DNA from 2 places in the Aedoeadaptatus ivorii genome. Region 1 is predicted to be linked to the other one. Evidence: predicted binding sites of a transcription regulator. Region 1 holds the regulator's gene; the other holds the start of a gene.
The links. Region 1 encodes HrcA, which represses chaperone genes, less so after heat shock. Its sites were predicted from a motif close to ATTAGCACTCNATANTATNGAGTGCTAAT; they were not measured.
Positions count from the first base shown of each region.

Region 1 (4,985 bases):
GTGGTCTGCTATGTGCGCATCTTCGACGGCACCGTAAAGGCCGGCGATGCGATCAAGATGTGGGCGACCCAAAAGGAATTCGAGGTCGTGGAGGTCGGCGTAAATGCCAACGGCCACATTCCGCTGGAGAAGCTCTCGGCCGGGGACGTCGGCTATATCACCGCGAGCATTAAAAATGTAAAAGAGGCGCGGGTCGGCGATACCATTTTCGACCCCGCCAACCCGCCGGCGGAAGCGCTGCCCGGCTACAAAAAAGTGGTGCCCATGGTGTATTCGGGAATCTACCCCGCGGAAGGGGAGTCCTATACCGACGTGCGCGACGCCCTGGAAAAACTCCAGGTCAACGACGCAGCGCTGGTATTCGACGCGGAGACTTCCGTCGCCTTGGGCTTCGGGTTCCGCTGCGGGTTCTTGGGGCTCTTGCATATGGAGATTATTCAGGAGCGCCTGGAGCGCGAATTCGACCTGGACATCATCACCACGGCGCCGTCGGTTATCTACCGCGTCTATACCGTAGAGGGAGAGATGCTCGAGATCCAAAATCCGTCGAATCTGCCGGATCCTACCGAGATCGAATATATGGAAGAACCCTTTGTGCGGGCGGAGATTATGTCGCCCACCGACTATGTAGGCACAATTATGGAGCTCTGCCAGGATCGACGGGGGCGCTATATCAGCATGGATTATCTGGAGGAAACGCGGGTAACTATCACCTACGAACTTCCTTTGAACGAAGTCATCTACGATTTCTTCGACGCGCTGAAGAGCCGAACCCGGGGCTATGCTTCCTACGACTACGAGCTGATCGGCTACGAACAGGGCGATTTGGTCAAGATGGACATCCTGATCAATGGCGAATTGGTCGATGCCTTTTCTTTGATCGTGCACCGGGAGAAGGCGTACGAGCGCGGCAGAAAAATCTGCGAGCGCCTCACCGGCGTCATTCCCCGGCATCAATTCGCCGTGCCGATTCAAGCGGCCATCGGCTCCAAGATCATCGCCAGAGAGACCATTCGCGCCGTGCGCAAGGACGTCCTGGCGAAGTGCTACGGGGGAGACATTTCCCGAAAGCGCAAACTGTTGGAAAAGCAAAAGGAAGGAAAAAAGAGAATGCGCTCTATCGGAAACGTAGAAGTGCCTCAGGAAGCCTTCCTCGCGGTATTGAAATACGACGAAGACCAATAAGACGAGCGGATCCTCAGGGTCCGCTTTTTTCATAGGAGAAAACAGTATGCAACCACTGTCCGTATACATTCACATTCCCTTTTGTGCCGCCAAATGCGGCTATTGTGACTTTTATTCCCACCGGCCCCGAGAAGGGGAGGCGGATCGCTATATTCGCGCCCTCAAAAACGAGATTGCGCTCTATCGAAATCTCTTGGACGCGCGGGGCATCTACACGGTCTATATCGGCGGGGGAACGCCGTCGCTATTGGGCACGGATCGACTGCTCGCGGTTTTGGGCGCACTTATGCCGCAAATGGCCGATGCGAAGGAGATAACAATAGAAGGAAATCCCGAAAGTATGCTCGATTTAAATATATCGACGCTGATCGATGCCGGCGTAAATCGCTTCAGCATGGGCGTACAGAGTGCAAGCGACGCGCTTCTTACCCGCATGGGACGCATTCACGACGCCGAGACGGCGATGCGCGCCTTTCGCCACCTAAGGAGCGGGGGCGCCGACAATATCAATCTCGATTTTATCTCCTCGGTGCCGGGGGAGAATGCCGCCGATGTAGAAGCGTCTCTCGCGATGATTCGTGCGCTTCAACCCGAACACGTAAGCCTCTATAGCCTGATTTTGGAAGAAGGCACGCCCTTTTACGAACGGTATTTTGACAGCAGGGATTCGGCCTCCGAAGAACGTGACCGCCTTCATGTGCATGCCTACGCCCGCGGCCTTTCGGAGATGGGCTATGGGCAATACGAAATCTCGAATTTTGCAAAGCCTGGGCGCGAATGCCGCCACAATCTGCACTACTGGGATCTGGGCGAGTATATCGGCATCGGCGCCGCCGCCTGCGGAAATCTGGGGGATACGCGCTATGGCAATCATCGATCGATGCGCGCCTACTTTGCGGCGACAGAGGCGAAAAGATCCCCCAGGGAATATACCGAGCGGCTTATGCCCATCGATCGGGACAACGAATATATCGTCCTGGGGCTTCGAAAAAACGTGGGAATCGCCCTCGATGCCGTGCTTCCCTCCGGCGCCACATTCGGCGCCGCCTATACAACGGAAATCGAAGAGTTTACGAAAAGCGGACTCCTGCATACACACAAAGGGCGCATCGCCCTTACGGACCGGGGACGGGATCTCGCCAATATCGTCGAGCTGGGATTTTTCCGCCTCGAGGAAGACGCAAAGTAGAGAATTTTAGCAATCGGACTTGACAAGTGCTAATAAGGGACCTATACTATAACTGTAAGCGATTAGCACTCATTCGAATCGAGTGCTAAAAACGATGGGGGAAGGAGCATATGGACCAGAGAAAGACGGACATCTTAAATATCATCATCGAGTCCTATATCAGCTCTCCCGTACCCGTCGGCAGCGGTACCATCTCCAAGGAATCCGACCTCAAGATCTCGTCGGCCACCATCCGAAACGAGATGAGCGATTTGGAAGAGATGGGCTTTTTGACGAAGCCCCATACCTCTGCCGGCCGTATTCCTTCGGAAAACGCTTATAGATTTTATGTCGACGAATGGATTTCCGAGATCGGCCATTCCGACGCCCTCGTGGGCCTCTTTCGAGAGGCCATGCCGCCGTCTCTGTTGGGGACGGAGGAATTTTACGAATCGGCGATCGGTGCATTGGCGGATCATACAAAAAGCATCGCATTTATGCTGATGCCCAAGCGGGGCGATCGGACCATAAAATATATGGATCTGATCCCGGTTTCGGAACACCTCGTCATGTTGCTCGTGGTGGGGGACCGAGGCGTGGTCGTTAAGCGACTGCTCCCGGTGGAGTTTCCCGCCGACGAAGAAGAGCTTCGTTATATTCGCGAGGTGTTATCCCGAGCCTTTGTAGGCATTTCTTTTATGGAATTCGACGGCGTGAAATTCGTCTTATCGGGCGGGCTGATCCGCTATGAAGACTTTGTCCTTCGGGTGACGGAGGTACTCTCTCGGGTCGCTTCGGCGGTCGAAGAAGTAGAGGTCATCACCGGCGGCATCAGCAATCTGTTCCGCTATGAGGAATTTCGCGATTCCTTCAAAATCCGATCCCTGTTGGAGTATTTGGGAGAGAAGAGAAATCTCTTGCGGCTTGCGGCGAATATGCCCGACACGCCGAGGATACAATTCATCATCGGCTCCGAAAACAGCGACGAAATCATGCGAGAGTATAGCGTCTCGGGGCAGAGCTATCCCATAAACGACTCTGATTTTGCAAAGGTGGGATTGATCGGTCCTTTGCGTATGAACTATAAAAAATCGGCAGAGGCGCTGGGCGCTTTTACCCAAGCTTTATCCGAGAGACTTTGGAAAGAACGTTGAGGTGGAATGTGGTAGTGGAAAATAACGAACAAAAACCCGTAAATCCGGACGAGACCCCCGAAGAGGAGCGCCGTCCGGAAGAAGAAGCACAGCGGGAAGAGGACTCCCGCGAAGCGGAGGTCGAACAGATCGAAAAGGAAAAATACGACGAGCTGGAAGACCGCTATATTCGCCTTCAGGCGGATTACAGCAACTTCCGGCGCCGCAGCACCGAACAAAGCGTTCGGCTCCGCGAAATGGGCATGGAAAAACTCGCCCTGGACATCCTGCCGGTGCTCGACAATTTTGAACGGGCGCTGGAGACGGAAGACGTGGGCGATGAAAAGTTTTACGAAGGCATGGCAATGATCGCCGACCAGTTCCGAAAAGAACTGGAGAAAAACGAGATCGTTGAGATCGACGCGTTGCATGCGCCCTTCGACCCCAATCTGCACCACGCCGTTATGCTCGAAGAAAAGGAGGGCGTGGAACCCGACGTGGTCGTGGAGGTGCTCCAAAAGGGGTATACCCTCAAAGAACGTGTCATCCGACCGGCCATGGTCAAGGTCTCGAAATAAGCATAGAGTAAGCGCAACTATATATATTCAGGAGGAAACAGAATGGCAAAAATTATCGGTATCGACTTAGGAACCACCAACTCCGCAGTGGCGGTAATGGAAGGTGGACAGTCCACGATCATCCCCAATATCGAAGGAAACCGTACGACCCCTTCGATCGTGGCATTTACCAAGGACGGCGAAAGATTGGTAGGGGAAACGGCAAAGCGGCAAGCCATCACCAACCCCGACAGAACCATCGCATCCATTAAGCGCCACATGGGTACGGACCACAAGGTCACCATCGACGGCAAGGATTACTCGCCCCAGGAAATCTCCGCGATGATCCTGCAAAAGCTGAAATCCGACGCCGAAAGCTATCTCGGTGAAACCATCACCGAAGCGGTTATCACCGTACCGGCATACTTTACCGACTCCCAAAGACAAGCGACCAAGGACGCCGGACGGATCGCCGGACTGGATGTAAAGAGAATCGTTAACGAGCCCACCGCGGCTGCCCTCGCCTATGGCGAAGACGAAGACGCGGAATCCAGCACGATTATGATCTACGACTTGGGCGGCGGTACCTTCGACGTATCGATCCTCGAACTCTCCGACGGCGTGTTCGAAGTACAGGCCACCCGCGGCAACAACAAACTCGGCGGCGACGACTTCGACGAGCGGATTATCGACTGGATCGCCGATTCCTTTAAGAAGGAAAACGGAGTCGACCTCAAGGCGGACCGCATGAGTATGCAGCGTCTGAAGGAAGCGGCGGAAAAGGCGAAGAAGGAACTCTCCTCGACCATGAGCACCAATATCAACCTTCCCTTTATCACCGCGACCGCCGAAGGACCGCTGCACTTGAACATGGACCTGACCCGTGCGAAGTTCGAAGAGCTCACCGCGGATCTCGTCAAAAAAACCGAAGAGCCCGTACTC
Region 1 is NZ_JAUSWF010000001.1:31,354-36,338, forward strand. It holds gene lepA (translation elongation factor 4) at 1-1,185, shown strand, start outside; gene hemW (radical SAM family heme chaperone HemW) at 1,232-2,374, shown strand; gene hrcA (heat-inducible transcriptional repressor HrcA) at 2,485-3,507, shown strand; gene grpE (nucleotide exchange factor GrpE) at 3,522-4,064, shown strand; gene dnaK (molecular chaperone DnaK) at 4,107-4,985, shown strand, end outside.

Region 2 (4,985 bases), on a different contig from region 1:
CATCGCCAATATGCTGCCTTCGTTCTTCTTGCCCATTCTGATCCGCTGGATGATGGGATTTTTCTAAAAACCTAAATTTTACGACAAAAAACGCCTCTCGCGGCATGGCCGGGGAGGCGTCTTTTAGGCTCTGAAGACGGGGGATTTTGTCTTCAAACTCTCTTTTACATCCAGGATCCTTTGGTTGGCGCTCCCCCGAAAGGCGAGGCGCAAGTCCTTTTCGGCCTCCACAAAGGGGCCGTCCACCAGCACGTCGGTCAAAGCAAGCAGGGCGCGCTTGGCGGGATCCCGGAGGATCTCCTCAAAGGTATAGCCCGAGTAGATCCAGATATTCGTATCCACTTGTTCTCGCACCGCCTCCAGCACCGGGACGAGCCACAGATTTTCCATGGGCTCGCCCCCCAAGAGGGTAAGCCCCGCGATCTGCGGCCGCGCGAGGGCCGCGATCAGCGCCTCTGTTTGTGCATCGGTCCACCGATCGCCATAGGCGGGATCTTGGTAGGCGGCGTTAAAGCAACCCTTGCAGCCGTGGGAGCAGCCGGTCACGAAGACTGACACGCGAATGCCCTCGCCGTTTGCCACATCCAGCGTCCGAATTTGCGCGCAGCGTCCGAATTTGGTCATGGCGCTAAATGTGGAGGACGCGGGCGTCGATTTCCTTGGTGCGTCCTTCGTTCCAGAAGTTTTCGCCCAAATAGCCGCAGGTGCGGCGAATCACCGTAAGGGCGTTGCGGTCGTCGTTGTGGCACTGGGGACAGTACCAGTCGCCGGCTTCGTTGACGAGGATCTCGCCGTCGAAGCCGCATTTGTGGCAGTAGTCCGACTTGGTGTTAAACTCCGCATAGGAAATGTGATCGTAAATGTAGCGCATCATGGTGAGGATCGCCTCGATATTGTTCGCCATATTGGGGATCTCCGCGTAGCTGATGCAGCCGCCGGTGGAGATCTTTTGGAACTCGCTTTCGAAGTCGAATTTCGAGAACACGTCGATCTCTTCGCGCACGTCTACGTGATAGCTGTTGGTATAAAATCCCTTGTCGGTAATATCTTCGATCTCGCCGTAGGTCGCCCGGTCGATGGAACAGAAGCGGTGGGTCAGCGACTCCGCCGGCGTGCCGTAGAGGGCAAAGCCCAGTCCGGTCTCTTCCTTCCAGCCGTCCACCGCATCGCGAAGGGTGTGCATTACCTTCATCGCAAAGGCACGGCCCTCGGGGGTGGTGTGGCTCTTATGGGTGACGCATTTCGACGCCTCGTATAGGCCGATATAGCCCAAAGAGAGCGTGGAGTAGCCGCCCTCTAACAGATGGGTGATCTTTTCGCCGGGGGCGAGGCGGGCGATGGCGCCGTCTTGCCAGTGGATGGGCGATACGTCGCTGGTGACGTCCTTTAAGAGGTCGTAGCGGTGCATAAGCGCCTTTTTCGCGATGTCTAAGCGCTTTTCGAGAATCCGAAAATACGCGTCTTCATCCCCTGCGGCGAGAATGCCGATCTGTGCCAGATTCAAACTGACCACGCCCATATTGAAGCGACCGTCGAAGACGTATTCGCCGTCTGCGTTCTTCCAGGGAGAGAGGAACGAGCGGCAGCCCATGGGCGAAAACACATTGCCTTCGTAGATTTCCTGCATCTTTTTGGCGGAAATATAGTCCGGATACATGCGCTTTGCCGTACACTCCGCCGCCAGGCGGGTAAGGTAGTAGTAGGGGCTGTCTTCGTACATATTGTGTTCGTCCAAGACATAGATCAGCTTGGGGAAGGCGGGGGTGACGTGTACCCCGTCCTTGTTTTTGATGCCCTCGATCCGCTGGCGCAGGATCTCTTCGGTAATCAAAGCGGCCTCGTAGGCGTATTCGTCCTCGGGCTTACAGTACATAAACAAGGTCACAAAGGGCGCCTGGCCGTTGGTGGTCATCAGCGTGTTGATCTGGTACTGAATGGTCTGTACCCCGCTTTTGATCTCGCGCTTGGTGCGGCGCCACGCCACCGCCTCCGCCTTTTCGACATCCGGCGCGTCCATGCCGTAGATCTCCGTCTGTTCCTCGATCGCCGCGCGCAAATACTTCTCGAAAGAACGGCGCACATAGGGCGCGAGGATGCGGTCGATTCCGTTGATGGACTGGCCGCCGAATTGGCCCGATGCCACCTGGGCGATGATTTGGGTGGTGATGGTACAGGCGGTCTGAAAGCTCTTGGGGGATTCGATCATTTTGCCGTTCACGACGGTGCCGTTTTTCAGCATATCCCGCAGATTGATCAGACAGCAGTTGAACATGGGCTGAATAAAATAGTCCATATCGTGGACGTGAATGGCCCCGGAATCGTGGGCGGTGACGATGTCCGCGGGCAGGATCCTACGCCGGGTGATGTCCTTGGACACCTCGCCTGCGATCAGATCCCGTTGGGTGGAGACCACCACGGCGTTTTTGTTGGAGTTTTCGTCCATAATGTCCTTTTCGGAATAGGTCAACAGCCCGATGATCGAGCGGTCCGTCGAGTTGGTTTCGCGCTTAAAGGACTGTACCGAGCGGTAGCTCTCGTACGCTTTTGCCGTGGTGATATTGGATTTTTCGATTAGCTTTTCGAAGACCCGTCGTTCCACCTGATAGACGGTGGATTCCAAATTTCCGTCCAGAATCTCGTCTTCGATTTCTCTTGCAATGTCCTCGCCCTGGCCCGGCACAAAGTACCCCGTGGGGGAGTGCATGGCCTTTTCGATGGCGACGACGATTTTTTCGCGGTCGAATCCGGTGATGCGACCGTCTCGTTTTACGATGGTCAGATTGCGCATCTATAAAACTTCCTTTCCGGTATGATTCAGAGGCAGATTGCGTTCCGATCACTATATCCGGAATGCCCGCGGGTGTTGAGGGCCGCGGACGGTGTAAACAGAACTCGTCCCGGGGAGGGGACAAGTACCCCTAGTATATAGGAGGAAAGGGGAACAATAAAGCATGGAAGGCGGCAAAACACATACATAGTTGTATCCATCGGCCCGCGATCCGCCACAGGCGGCGCTTTCTAGCGGGACAAATTTTTTTGCCCGAGGAGCGGTTTACAAGCAACAAAAATGTGGTATTATATAGGAGAAGGCTAGCACTCCATGACTGCAAGTGCTAATAAGATTTTCAGGAGGTCTGTATGAACATTAAACCCTTAGGCGAGCGCGTCGTCATTCAAAAAATAGAAAAAGAAAACGTGACCGCCGGCGGCATCGTATTGCCGGATTCCGCAAAGGAAGAATCCAATGTGGCCACCGTTATCGCCGTCAGCGAAGAGCTGAAAAATTCCGAAGAAATCCACTGCGATTTGAAGGAAGGCGATAAGGTCATTTACAGCAAATACGCCGGCAACGAAGTAGAAATCGACGGCGAAAGCGTCATCGTCATTAAATATCAGGATCTGTTGGCTTCTTTAAGCTAATCGGATCGAAAGACACAGCGACAAACGAGCACAAATACAGGAGGAATTATGGCTAAAGATATTCAGTTCGGTTCCGAAGCGAGACAAAATCTCGTATCGGGCATCAATAAACTCGCCGACACCGTAAAAGTCACCTTGGGGCCCAAGGGCAGAAACGTCGTTTTGGACAAGGAATTCGGCGCGCCTTTGATCACCAATGACGGCGTGACCATCGCCCGCGAAGTGGAATTCGAAGACCGCTTCGAAAACATGGGGGCACAACTGGTCAAAGAAGTCGCCACCAAGACCAACGACGTGGCCGGCGACGGCACCACCACCGCGACGGTACTGGCACAGGCGATCATCCGCGAAGGCTTGAAGAACCTCGCCGCCGGCGCCAATCCCATGGTGCTCCAAAAAGGCATCCAAAAGGCGGTAGAAACCATTGTCGAAGACTTGAAGAAGTTCTCCGTTCCCGTGGACAATTCCGCGGCCATCGCCAATGTCGCCGCCATCTCCGCGGCCGATGAGACCATCGGCAAGCTGATCGCCGAAGCCATGGAAAAGGTCGGAAAAGACGGCGTCATCACCGTCGAAGAAAGCCGTTCCATGGGCACCAAACTCGACGTCGTCGAAGGGATGCAATTCGACCGCGGCTATGTAAGCCCCTATATGGTCACCGACACCGAAAAGCGCGTGGCGGAACTCGACGATCCCTATATTCTCATTACGGATAAGAAGATCTCCAATATTCAAGACCTCCTCCCCGTATTGGAACAAATCCTTCAAGAATCCCGTCCCGTCCTCTTAATCGCAGACGACATCGAAGGCGAAGCCATGGCGACCTTGGTCGTAAACAAACTCCGCGGCACCTTAAATGTCGTCGGCGTCAAGGCGCCCGGCTACGGCGACCGCAGAAAGGACATGCTGCAAGACATCGCCATCCTAACCGGCGGCACGGTCATCACCGAAGATTTGGGCTATGACCTCAAGGAAGCCACCGTCGATATGCTGGGACGCGCACAAAAGGTTCGCGTCGAAAAGGACAAGACCGTCATCGTCAGCGGCGCCGGCGAAAAGGCGGCCATCGACGGACGCGTCGAAGAAATTCGCGCACAAATCGCAGAGACCGAAAGCGAATTCGACCGCGAAAAACTGCAAGAGCGCTTGGCAAAACTGTCCGGCGGCGTCGCCGTGATCCAAGTGGGTGCGGCCACCGAAGTGGAACTGAAAGAGCGCAAGCTCCGCATTGAAGACGCCTTGGCGGCCACCCGCGCGGCGGTCGAAGAAGGCATCGTCCCCGGCGGCGGGGTCGTCCTCGTCGACTGCATCAAGGGCGTAGAAGCCTTGGCAGAAGACGCCGAAGGCGACGAAAAGACCGGCATGACGATTATCCTACGCGCATTGGAAGAACCCCTGCGTCAAATCGCGGAAAACGCCGGCGTAGAAGGATCCGTCATCGTCGATCGCGTCAAGGGCGAACGCGACGGCATCGGCTACGACGCCTACAAGGCCGAATACGTGGATATGATCGAAGCGGGCATCGTAGACCCCACCAAGGTTACCCGAAGCGCGCTGCAAAACGC
Region 2 is NZ_JAUSWF010000004.1:73,298-78,282, reverse strand. It holds gene QO008_RS03825 (DUF554 domain-containing protein) at 1-67, shown strand, start outside; gene nrdG (anaerobic ribonucleoside-triphosphate reductase activating protein) at 124-624, opposite strand; gene nrdD (anaerobic ribonucleoside-triphosphate reductase) at 629-2,788, opposite strand; gene QO008_RS03810 (co-chaperone GroES) at 3,139-3,420, shown strand; gene groL (chaperonin GroEL) at 3,469-4,985, shown strand, end outside.
Region 2: the regulator HrcA is predicted to act here: its motif matches at 3,090-3,118, upstream of QO008_RS03810 (co-chaperone GroES).